Regions from separate parts of the Blautia sp. HCP3S3_B11 genome, predicted to be linked through region 1. Evidence: a T-box and tRNA genes for the amino acid it is inferred to sense, from the RefSeq annotation. Region 1 holds a T-box; the other holds one or more tRNA genes.

The links. The T-box of region 1 lies ahead of thrS (threonine--tRNA ligase). A T-box ahead of a tRNA ligase gene usually reads a tRNA of that ligase, here a tRNA-Thr.
Region 2: it has a tRNA-Thr gene. The T-box ahead of thrS (threonine--tRNA ligase) is inferred to sense a tRNA for this amino acid. The anticodon was not compared.

The regions. Positions count from the first base shown of each region.
Region 1 covers NZ_JBQHVP010000007.1:175,623-181,417, reverse strand. The annotation lists gene ACTNC0_RS07385 (methylenetetrahydrofolate reductase) at 1-858, shown strand, start outside; T-box leader at 1,224-1,429, shown strand; gene thrS (threonine--tRNA ligase) at 1,610-3,571, shown strand; gene hisC (histidinol-phosphate transaminase) at 4,092-5,147, shown strand; gene ACTNC0_RS07370 (COG2426 family protein) at 5,164-5,664, shown strand.
Region 2 covers NZ_JBQHVP010000015.1:32,944-38,738, reverse strand. The annotation lists gene ACTNC0_RS12735 (sn-glycerol-1-phosphate dehydrogenase) at 1-59, shown strand, start outside; gene ispF (2-C-methyl-D-erythritol 2,4-cyclodiphosphate synthase) at 62-538, shown strand; gene cysS (cysteine--tRNA ligase) at 667-2,076, shown strand; gene ACTNC0_RS12720 (Mini-ribonuclease 3) at 2,217-2,648, shown strand; gene rlmB (23S rRNA (guanosine(2251)-2'-O)-methyltransferase RlmB) at 2,645-3,382, shown strand; gene sigH (RNA polymerase sporulation sigma factor SigH) at 3,517-4,116, shown strand; tRNA gene ACTNC0_RS12705 (tRNA-Thr) at 4,239-4,310, shown strand; gene ACTNC0_RS12700 (glutamine--tRNA ligase/YqeY domain fusion protein) at 5,188-5,795, shown strand, end outside.

The DNA of each region.
Region 1 (5,795 bases):
GATCGTGGTGAATTTGTAGTTTCTGCAGAGGTGGGACCGCCAAAAGGAATCCATGTAGATGAGCTGGTAGAAGAAGCCAAAACTTATCTCAAAGATGTTCATGCAGTTAACGTAACAGATAACCAGTCTTCTGTTATGCGTCTTGGATCTCTTGCTATGTGTAAGGTTCTTAAGGATGCCGGTATGGATCCGATTTTCCAGCTTGCATGCCGTGACAGAAACCGTATCGCTCTGGAATCTGACCTTTTAAGTGCAGCAATGCTTGGTATCGAGAATATTCTCTGTCTGACAGGTGACCATACAAAGATGGGTGACCACCCACAGGCAAAACCGGTATTTGACCTTGATTCCGTATCCCTTCTTCACACAGTGAAGCTTCTGGAATCCGGTGTAGACCTTGGGGGAAATGAATTGGTTGGTGAGCCGCCTAAATTCTCCAAAGGTGCTGTTGTATCTCCATGCAGCGATTCCGTTGATGCACAGCTTGCAAAGATGGAAAGAAAAGTTGCAGCAGGTGCAGATTACTTCCAGACACAGGCTGTATTTGAGCCGGAGAAATTCATCAAATTCATGGAGAAAGCAAAACAGTTCGGAAAACCGGTACAGGTTGGTATCATCATTCCGAAATCCGCTGGAATGGCTAAATTCATGAACAACAACGTTGCCGGTATCCACGTTCCGGATGAGATGATCGAGGAACTCAAAGCTGACAAAGAAAAGACAAAAGCAGGTATCACAGGTGTTGAGATCGCTGCACGTATCATCAAAGAGTGCAAGCCATACTGTCAGGGTGTACATATCATGGCACTTGGCTGGGAATCCAAGATCCCGGATCTGCTGAAACTGGCTGAGATCTGATTTTTACGAGGAAATTAGCCGAATCTGTTATCTGGTATAGGACCAGATAGAGAAAGCGGATTACAAATATCCGCCAGACATTGAGATTATAAGGTAATGAACTGAGATATATCATAAAAAGTACATGAGGAGCTGCCCTGTTCACATATGAAAATGTATGTGGACGGGCAGCTTTTTGTATTATATCTTTATTGTTCACTCTGTTTGCAGCAAGACACTTTGTAATGTAAAAATATGAATCTCTTTGTGCAAAACCTAAGGAGTATTGTATATCACGGAATCGTGAGAACAGTAATTTTTAGCATTTTGATGATTGACAAATTTATTCTTCAAGTTTATAATAGGCGGCAGAAAAGATAAGAAAGACCAACACGCTGAAGAGAAGAGTACGCTGAGAAACGTTACAGAGAGAAATGCATTTTGGTGCAAGCATTTTATCGCGAACCAGCCGAAGACCACCTCTGAGTGACTTTAATACAGTCCGGTGATTCCGTTACCATCAAATGAAGTGGTTCTGATAAAACAGAACAATCGGGGTGGAACCGCGAGTATATGATATCTCGTCCCCTACAGTATTTAACCGTACTGTAGGGGATTTTTTTATTTCTTTCTTTTGCCCCTTTGCAGTACAAAAGCACCGGCAGAATTTTTTTAAGGAATTCTGCTATATATTTTGGATTGGCATGCTGTACTATAAGTCAGTGTGCATCTGAAAAATATAAAAACAAATTATAAAAAGGAGATAATGACCATGATCGTAACATTAAAAGACGGCTCAAAAAAAGAATACGCCGAAGCTAAATCAGTAATCGACATCGCTTACGACATCAGCGAGGGACTTGCACGTGCAGCCTGTGCAGGAGAAGTAAACGGAGAAGTTGTTGACTTAAGAACAGTTCTTGACAGTGACTGCGAATTAAACATCCTCACAGCCAAAGATGAGAAAGGACTTGCAGTTCTTCGTCATACAGCATCCCACGTACTTGCTCAGGCAGTACAGACCTTATATCCGGATGCAAAGGTTGCTATCGGACCTTCTATCGATACCGGATTCTACTATGATTTCGACTGTCCTCCATTTTCCCGTGATGACCTGGATGCAATCGAAAAAGAAATGAAGAAGATCATCAAAAAAGGCGCAAAAATCGAGCGTTTCGCAAAATCAAGAGAAGACGCTATTGCATACTTTAAAGAGAAAAACGAGCCATATAAAGTAGAACTCGTAGAAGACCTTCCGGATGGAGCAGAAATCTCCTTCTATTCTCAGGGAGACTGGACAGATCTCTGTGCAGGACCTCACCTTATGAGCGTAAAAGGTGTGAAAGCATTCAAGCTTCTCTCTTCTTCCAGTGCTTACTGGAGAGGCAGCGAAAAGAACGCAATGCTGACACGTATCTACGGAACAGCTTATGCTTCCAAAGATGAACTGAAAGAGCATCTTGAGCAGATGGAAGAAGCAAAGAGACGTGACCACAACAAACTTGGCCGTGAGATGAAAATCTTTACAACTGTAGATGTAATCGGACAGGGACTTCCGCTTATCATGCCAAACGGTGTCATCATCATGCAGGAACTTCAGCGTTGGATTGAAGACGAAGAGACAAAACGTGGCTATGTAAGAACTAAAACTCCATTAATGGCTAAGAGTGATCTTTACAAGATTTCCGGTCACTGGGATCATTACAAAGACGGTATGTTCGTCCTCGGAGATGAAGAAACAGATAAAGAAGTATTTGCACTTCGTCCAATGACATGCCCATTCCAGTACTATGTATACAAAGCTGAACAGCACAGCTACCGTGACCTGCCACTTCGTTACGGTGAAACATCTACTCTGTTCCGTAACGAGGATTCCGGCGAAATGCATGGTCTGACACGTGTACGTCAGTTTACGATTTCTGAAGGACATCTGATTGTAAGACCAGACCAGATGGTGAAAGAGTTCAAAGACTGTATCGCACTTGCTCAGTACTGTCTGCAGGTTCTCGGCGTAGAAGAAGATGTAACTTACCATCTTTCCAAATGGGATCCGAATAACAGAGAAAAATATATTGGTGCACCGGAAGTATGGGAAGAGACAGAAGGCCATATCCGCCAGATGCTTGAAGAGCTGAATATTCCATTTACAGAGGATGTCGGAGAAGCTGCATTCTACGGACCTAAGGTTGATATCAACGCCAAGAACGTATACGGAAAAGAAGACACAATGATCACAATCCAGTGGGATGCTCTTCTTGCTGAACAGTTCGATATGTACTATATCGACGAAAACGGCGAAAAACAGCGTCCATACATCATCCATCGTACATCCATGGGATGCTATGAGAGAACACTGGCATGGCTGATTGAGAAATATGCAGGTATGTTCCCAACATGGCTTTGCCCGGAACAGGTTCGTGTCATTCCGATTTCCGAGAAATTCCACGACTATGCTGCCAAAGTTGAAGCACAGTTAAAAGAAAACGGAATCCGCTGCTCCGTTGACCAGCGTTCCGAAAAGATGGGCTACAAGATCCGTGAAGCACGTCTTGCAAGAGTTCCATATATGCTCATCGTTGGTGCTAAAGAGGAAGAAGAAGGCAAAGTTTCTGTAAGAAGCCGTTACCTTGGCGATGAAGGAACGAAAGAACTTGACGACTTCCTCGCAGCAATCAAAGAAGAAATCAAGAATAAGACTATCCGTAAGATTGAAGTTCAGGAAGAGAATAAATAATTTGTAACTACAAGTATTGTATTGTTACGAAGAGGAAAGCAGGGACTAAAAACAGCCCCTGCTTTTTCTTATTATTGTTAATTTCAAGTATCGGGGCATACTCATTAGATGGTGTAAAATGCCAGCGTAAACGTGACGTTATTGAGCGTGAATATGCTTAAAAGACAAGATATTGTTACTGTTCACTGGTAATATCCCGCGAGGTGTTTTTTGTGAGCGAAGGTCACCTACAGAACCTGCCACCGGCAGCTTCTTACGGATGCCTGGCAACAGAAAACCCGAGACATACCGCGCGAATTTATGCCTCAGGCATAAATTCTGTGCATCGCGTAGCGTGTTACTGGGCACGGAGTGAACAGTAACAAGATATTCGGTACGGCTTTACATCAAATATAATTGACAAATAGTTTGAGGATGCTTACAATAGCAGATAAGTGGTCTCTGCCGGATTGCAGTAGTGAATAAACAGAAGTTGACTTAATGAGAGCAGAGTGAATCAAACAGGAAAGGAATTAGACAAATGAGCAATTGGGAAGCAAACGTCCGTAAAGTAATACCATATACACCAGGTGAGCAGCCAAACCAACCGGATATGATCAAATTAAATACAAATGAGAACCCATATCCTCCGGCACCTGGAGTGGAGAAAGCACTTAAAGGTATGGATACCGATACCATGAGACTTTATCCGGATCCGACAGCGGGAGATCTGGTACATGCGATCGCACAGAATTATCATTTAAAAGATGAGCAGGTTTTTGTGGGAGTAGGATCTGATGATGTTCTTGCCATGAGTTTTCTGACATTCTTTAACTCAGAGAAGCCGGTTCTTTTTCCTGATATTACCTATTCTTTCTATGACGTATGGGCAGATCTGTTCCGTATTCCATATGAAAGACCGGCTCTGGATGAGAACTTTCATATAAAGAAGGAAGACTATTTCAAAGAAAACGGCGGAATCGTTTTCCCGAACCCAAACGCGCCGACAGGTGTGGAAATGCCATTAGAGGATGTGGAAGATATCATCCGTCATAATCCGGATGTCATTGTTATTGTGGATGAAGCATATGTGGATTTCGGCGGTCAGTCAGCACTTCCATTGATTGAGAAGTACGACAACCTTCTGGTTGTGCAGACATTCTCCAAATCACGTTCCATGGCAGGTATGAGAATTGGCTTTGCATGCGGAAATGAGAAACTGATCAAATTCCTGAACGATGTGAAGTATTCTTTCAATTCCTACACGATGGACCGTACAGCACTTGCAGCGGGTGTGGCAGCAGTGGAGGACAAGGAATACTTTGAGAAAACATGTAATAAAATCATAGAGACGAGAGAATGGACAAAGAAAGAATTAAAGGCGCTGGGATTCTCCTTCCAGGATTCCAAGTCTAACTTTATCTTTGCCACTCATGCAACCTGTCCGGCAGCGGAGCTTTTCGAAGCACTGAGAGAGCGGCATATTTATGTCCGCTATTTCCCGAAGGACAGAACTGATAACTTCCTTCGTATCACGATTGGAACAAAGGAAGAAATGCAGAAGTTTATTGATTTTCTGAAGGATTATCTGAAATAAAATTTAGGAGGTTTTAATGGAAGCACTGGTACATTGGTTCTCGCAGAATCTGTCACAATATATTTCGCCGGAGGGAGCGGTTTTTCTTATTTCCATGATTCCGCTTCTGGAACTCAGGGGAGGGCTTTTGGCAGCGTCTCTTCTGAAGATTTCTGCGGTAAAGGCGATTCCATTATGTATTGTGGGAAATATCATTCCGATTCCGTTTATCTTGTTATTTATCAAGCAGATTTTCAAAGTGCTGAAAAAGACAAAGATTTTCAGAGGATTGATCATAAAATTGGAAGACCGTGCGATGAGAAAAAGTGATCAGGTGAAGAAATACGAATTCTGGGGCCTGATGCTGTTTGTGGGAATCCCTCTTCCGGGAACAGGAGCATGGACCGGATCACTGATCGCGTCACTTCTGGAGATTGATATTAAGAAATCATCTCTGGCGATTCTTTGTGGAATCATTATGGCAACGGTGATTATGTATATCGTTTCTTACGGCTTGGTGGGAAATCTGGTACATTAACCGAATCAGGCAAGTCCGTCGCTAAGCCCTTTCTGATAAACCGCAAAGCAGTTATTCGATATAGAGTCACGTAGCGGATGATTTTATCTGCTTGATTAAAAAAGTAGTTCAACTGTTTAGTTTAACAGAAG
Region 2 (5,795 bases), on a different contig from region 1:
CAAGAAGACGATTAAGCTTATTAAGACTCAGCAAAATGCTGGAAATCAAAGGAGAATGATTATGCGCGTTGGAATGGGATATGATGTACACAGACTAACCGAAAACAGAGATTTGATCCTTGGAGGAGTAAAGATTGACTGGGAGAAAGGTCTTCTGGGACATTCAGATGCCGATGTGCTGATCCATGCGGTGATGGATGCACTTTTAGGAGCAGCTGCGCTGGGTGACATCGGAAAACATTTTCCGGATACAGATCCTGCATATAAAGGAATTTCCAGTATTTTGCTGCTGGAACACGTAACGAAGCTATTGAAAGAATATCATTATGAGATTGGAAATATAGATGCAACGATCATTGCGCAGAAACCGAAAATGGCACCTCATATTTCACAGATGAGGGCAAATATGGCGAAAGCAATGGGAATTGATGAGTCTCAGCTGAATATTAAGGCTACTACAGAAGAAAAGCTGGGATTTACAGGAAGAGAAGAAGGAATTGCATCTCAGGCAATTTGTCTTCTTAATGAAGTAAAGTAATTGTTATAAGATTTTATAAAAAATCGTTACTGTACACACACCACTATTTCGCGAAGCGTGTTACGGAGTGAACAGTAACAAAAACTCTATAGAATGATAAAACATAGGGAAAACTGGAGGAATAGAGAATGAAACTTTTTAATACACTGACACGCAGAAAAGAAGAATTTGTACCTCTTGAAGAGGGAAAGGTTCGCATGTATGTCTGCGGTCCGACTGTTTACAACCTGATCCATATCGGAAATGCCCGTCCAATGATCATCTTCGATACTGTACGCCGTTACATGGAGTACAAGGGATATGAAGTAAACTATGTTTCTAACTTTACAGACGTAGATGATAAGATCATCAAGAAAGCAATCGAGGAAGGCGTAAGTGCTCAGGAGATTTCTGAACGTTATATTGCTGAGTGCAGGAAAGATATGGATGGCATGAATGTAAAACCTGCTACTACAAATCCACAGGCAACACAGGAAATCGATGGAATGATCAGCATGATCCAGACTCTGGTTGATAAAGGATATGCATATCCGGCAGTAGACGGTACTGTTTATTTCAGAGTTAAGAAATTCAAAGAATACGGAAAACTTTCTCACAAAAATCTGGATGATCTGCAGTCTGGTTTCCGCTCTCTGCAGGTATCAGGAGAAGACCAGAAAGAAGATCCGCTAGATTTCGTTCTCTGGAAACCGAAAAAAGAGGGAGAGCCATCCTGGCCATCCCCATGGTGTGACGGACGTCCTGGCTGGCATATTGAATGCTCTGTTATGGCAAAGAAATATCTCGGAGATGAGATTGATATTCATGCAGGCGGTGAGGACCTGATCTTCCCACATCATGAAAATGAAATTGCACAGAGTGAATGCTGCAACGATAAGATTTTTGCAAAATACTGGATGCACAATGCATTCTTAAACATTGATAACAGAAAAATGTCCAAGTCTCTTGGAAACTTCCGTACTGTACGTGAGATCAGCGAGCAGTATGATCTTCAGGTACTTCGTTTCTTCATGCTGAATGCACATTACAGAAGCCCGCTGAACTTCAGCGCAGATCTGATGGAAGCTGCAAAGAATGCGTTAGAGCGTATCACAGATGCAGCTGCAAACTTAAAAGACAGAAAAGCAGCAGCACAGACAGAGGCTGCGACAGATGCAGAGAAAGAACTCCTTGCACAGTCTCAGGAGTTTGTTAAGAAATTCGAAGAAGCAATGGATGATGACTTCAACACTGCGGACGCACTGGCTGCAATCTTTGAACTGGTTAAATTTGCCAACACAAATGTATCCGAGGAAAGCTCCTCAGAATTCGCCGGAGCACTGCTTGATACAATGGTAAAATTATGCGATGTACTTGGTCTGAAAGCAGAGAAGAAAGAAGAAATTCTTGATAAAGAAATTGAAGATCTGATCGCAGAACGCCAGGAAGCAAGAAAAGCAAAGAACTTTGCGAGAGCAGATGAGATCAGAGATGAACTTCTGGCTAAGGGAATTATCCTTAAAGATACCCGTGAGGGAGTAAAATGGAAACGAGCTTAAACGGTATGGCAGAAATAAATGAGTTTGATAAGCGTGATATTGCTGTCAATGAAAACGAAGCAGATGAGGCAAAAGTTGATGAGATAAAAGCTGTTGCTATTGAAAAAGATTCTGAAAGCAAAGGCGATTTGAGTAGTGGAATGGACATTATCGGTTTGAAAGGGATGCTTCATCAGGCATTTCATCTGAAAGATAATGATATGAGGTCTTACTCACCCTTGACTTTAGCTTATATCGGAGACGGTGTTTACGAATTGGTGATCCGCACGGTTCTTGTGAAAAAAGGAAACTGTCCGGTAAATCAGCTGCACAGAAAGGCAAGCAGTCTGGTTAAAGCAGGCACACAGTCTTCTATGATGGAAGTGATCGAACCAATGCTTACGCAAGAGGAGCACAGTGTTTATAAAAGAGGCAGAAATGCGCACTCCCCGACAATGGCAAAGCACGCAACAATGGCAGATTACCGCAGAGCAACCGGATTTGAAGCTCTGATGGGATATTTATATTTAAAAGATGATTTCGGCAGAATCATAGAACTGGTTCGTGCAGGAATCGGAGAGGATCAGATATGAGTGAACAGATAGAAGGACGCAATGCAGTCCTGGAAGCTTTTCGTTCCGGTAAATGTGTAGATAAGCTGTTTATCCTGGATGGATGCCAGGATGGACCAGTCCGCACTATTGCCAGAGAGGCAAGAAAAAAAGATACGATTATCAATTATGTGGCAAAAGAGCGTCTGGATCAGTTAAGTGAGACAGGTGCACATCAGGGCGTGATCGCCCAGGTAGCTGCTTATGAATATGCAAGCGTAGAAGATATCCTTGTAAAAGCAAAGGAAAAAGGGGAAGATCCATTTATCTTTATTCTGGATAATATTGAAGATCCTCATAATCTCGGTGCAATTATTCGTACTGCAAACCTGGCAGGAGCACATGGCGTGATCATTCCGAAGAGACGTGCAGTAGGACTGACCTCTACAGTTGCCAAGACTTCAGCAGGTGCATTAAACTATACACCTGTTGCAAAAGTGACAAATCTGGGACATACCATTGATGAGCTGAAAGAGCAGGGAATGTGGTTTGTATGCGCAGATATGGGCGGAGAAACTATGTATAACCTGAATCTTACAGGTCCGATCGGAGTTGTGATCGGTAACGAAGGTGAGGGAGTAAGCAGACTAATTCGCGAGAAATGTGATTTTGTAGCATCTATTCCGATGAAGGGGGATATTGATTCCCTGAATGCATCAGTAGCAGCAGGTGTACTCGGCTATGAGATCGTACGTCAGAGAATGCAGAAGAAATAAGTGCCATATTTACATTAGTTATTAGAGAGTTATGTGGTTAATCTGTTTTGGTGTAAATGGCGTATTGGTTGTGCAGCAGAATAGAATTGTTTCAGTTAATAGCAACATTTATGGAAAACGGAAGGTTTAAATTGATGAAACAGTATGACGGAATCAAGGATGAAGAATTAATCTTTCGCTTTAAAAACGGAGAGTCAGAGATTCTCGACTATCTTATGGAAAAATACAAGAACATGGTCCGCAAGAAAGCAAGGACTATGTTTCTGATAGGCGGGGAGAATGATGATCTGATACAGGAAGGTATGATCGGACTGTTTAAGGCAGTCCGCGACTACCAGCCGGACAAAGATGCCACATTTCAGACTTTTGCGAGCATATGCGTGGACAGACAGATTTACAATGCAATCCAGAGTTCTAACAGGCAGAAACATCAGCCGCTTAACTCATATGTCTCTCTCAGTGAGCAGGACGGAGAGAACGAAGAACATCTTGGTGATACCTGGGTAGAAAATCCGGAATCGATCATCATCGACCAGGAAAACGTTGAGAATCTGGAACAAGAGATCACCACCACATTAAGCCCGATGGAGAATCAGGTACTGGAATACTATCTGGCAGGAAACGGCTACGGAGAGATTGCCGAACTTATGGGAAAAACACCAAAATCCATAGACAACGCACTCCGCAGAATCCGCACCAAAATAAAAGAACAACTGGAACAGCTCCGTAAATAAAAAAATACAGAATTTTAACCGAAGGTAATTTTTATAAAAATAAAAAAGTTAAAAAATAGGGATTGACAATACGGTTAAGTTCTGGTAACATATCCAAATGTGAGCGGTAAATCTGACACGATGCTGATGTGGCTCAGAGGTAGAGCACTTCCTTGGTAAGGAAGGGGTCACGGGTTCAATTCCCGTCATCAGCTTTTTTTAATGCTTGAAAATAAAAATAGAAGCTCATAAGCTATCAAAATAAAGAGGGTTTATGGGCTTTTTGTGTTATGTTAGAGATGAGTTGTTTGCAATGAGACATCTTCAAAATACATATGATTTTGTATGATCTGGATTCTTGATATAGTCTCTTAACACCAGATTAATATATTGACTGAAAGAACAATCATTATCCTCTGCAAGTTCTTATGCACGAATAAACTCAATATTATTTTATGAACGTTTAAGAACTCTTTGTACTTCTAAAGATATAAGAGATATGATATACTACAGTGTTGTCCAACCGATACCCGGCAACGGGAGGAGATGATCTACGTGGATGTTGTAATTTCTTTTATTGTCTCCTTGATGGCTGGTGTAGCTTGCCACTACATCATAAATGGATAGACGGCAATAAGTAGGACAACGCTAACCTGGCAGTTTCTTGTCTACACTAAAAAACAAGAAGAAGCCCTCGGTACTGGGAATACCGGGGGCTTTATTCTTTTTGTCCACGTGGACTTGTAATTTCTTTCTGCCTACCGGCATTATAGCATATGCAAGATGAAAGTGCAATATACAAAAAAAGTAGCAGATTCCAGATAAATGCAGTCGTTACTGTTCACACGCCACTATCAGCCTCAACAGTGCATAAAATAAGGCTTGCCACCATTGTGGAAACAGTTGACAGATGGAATTTCCAATGATAATATAAATTCATTCGTTTGTGCTTAATAGAAGGAAAATCAATATAGTTAATAAAATGTACTTATACTATAACTGAAAATAACGGATATACTGGTTTTGTGGGTACGGGCAGATGATGCAGTGACATGAAATATGTATAAAATACGAAAAACAGGAGGGAAAAAGATGGAGAACGAAACAGTTTCCAAGAATTTTATTGAGAATATTATTGATAAAGATTTAGCAGAGGGTGTTTATGACACCGTGCATACACGTTTCCCGCCAGAACCGAATGGATATCTTCATATCGGTCATGCGAAATCTATTCTTTTAAACTATGGCCTTGCTCAGGAGTATAACGGCAAATTCAACATGCGCTTTGATGATACAAACCCGACAAAAGAGAAAAGCGAATTTGTAGATTCTATTAAAGCTGATATCAAATGGCTGGGTGCTGACTGGGAAGACAGACTTTTCTTTGCATCTGACTATTTTGACCAGATGTATGAAGCTGCTGTAAAGCTGATCCAGAAAGGAAAAGCATACGTATGCGACCTGACAGCAGATCAGATTCGTGAATACCGCGGAACACTTACAGAGCCAGGTAAAGAAAGCCCATACAGAAATAGAACTGTTGAAGAGAATCTTCAGCTTTTCGAGGAGATGAAAGAGGGTAAATATGCAGACGGAGAGAAAGTACTCCGCGCTAAGATTGATATGGCATCTCCGAACATGAATATGCGTGACCCGGTTATTTATCGTGTTGCTCATATGACACACCACAGAACAGGCGA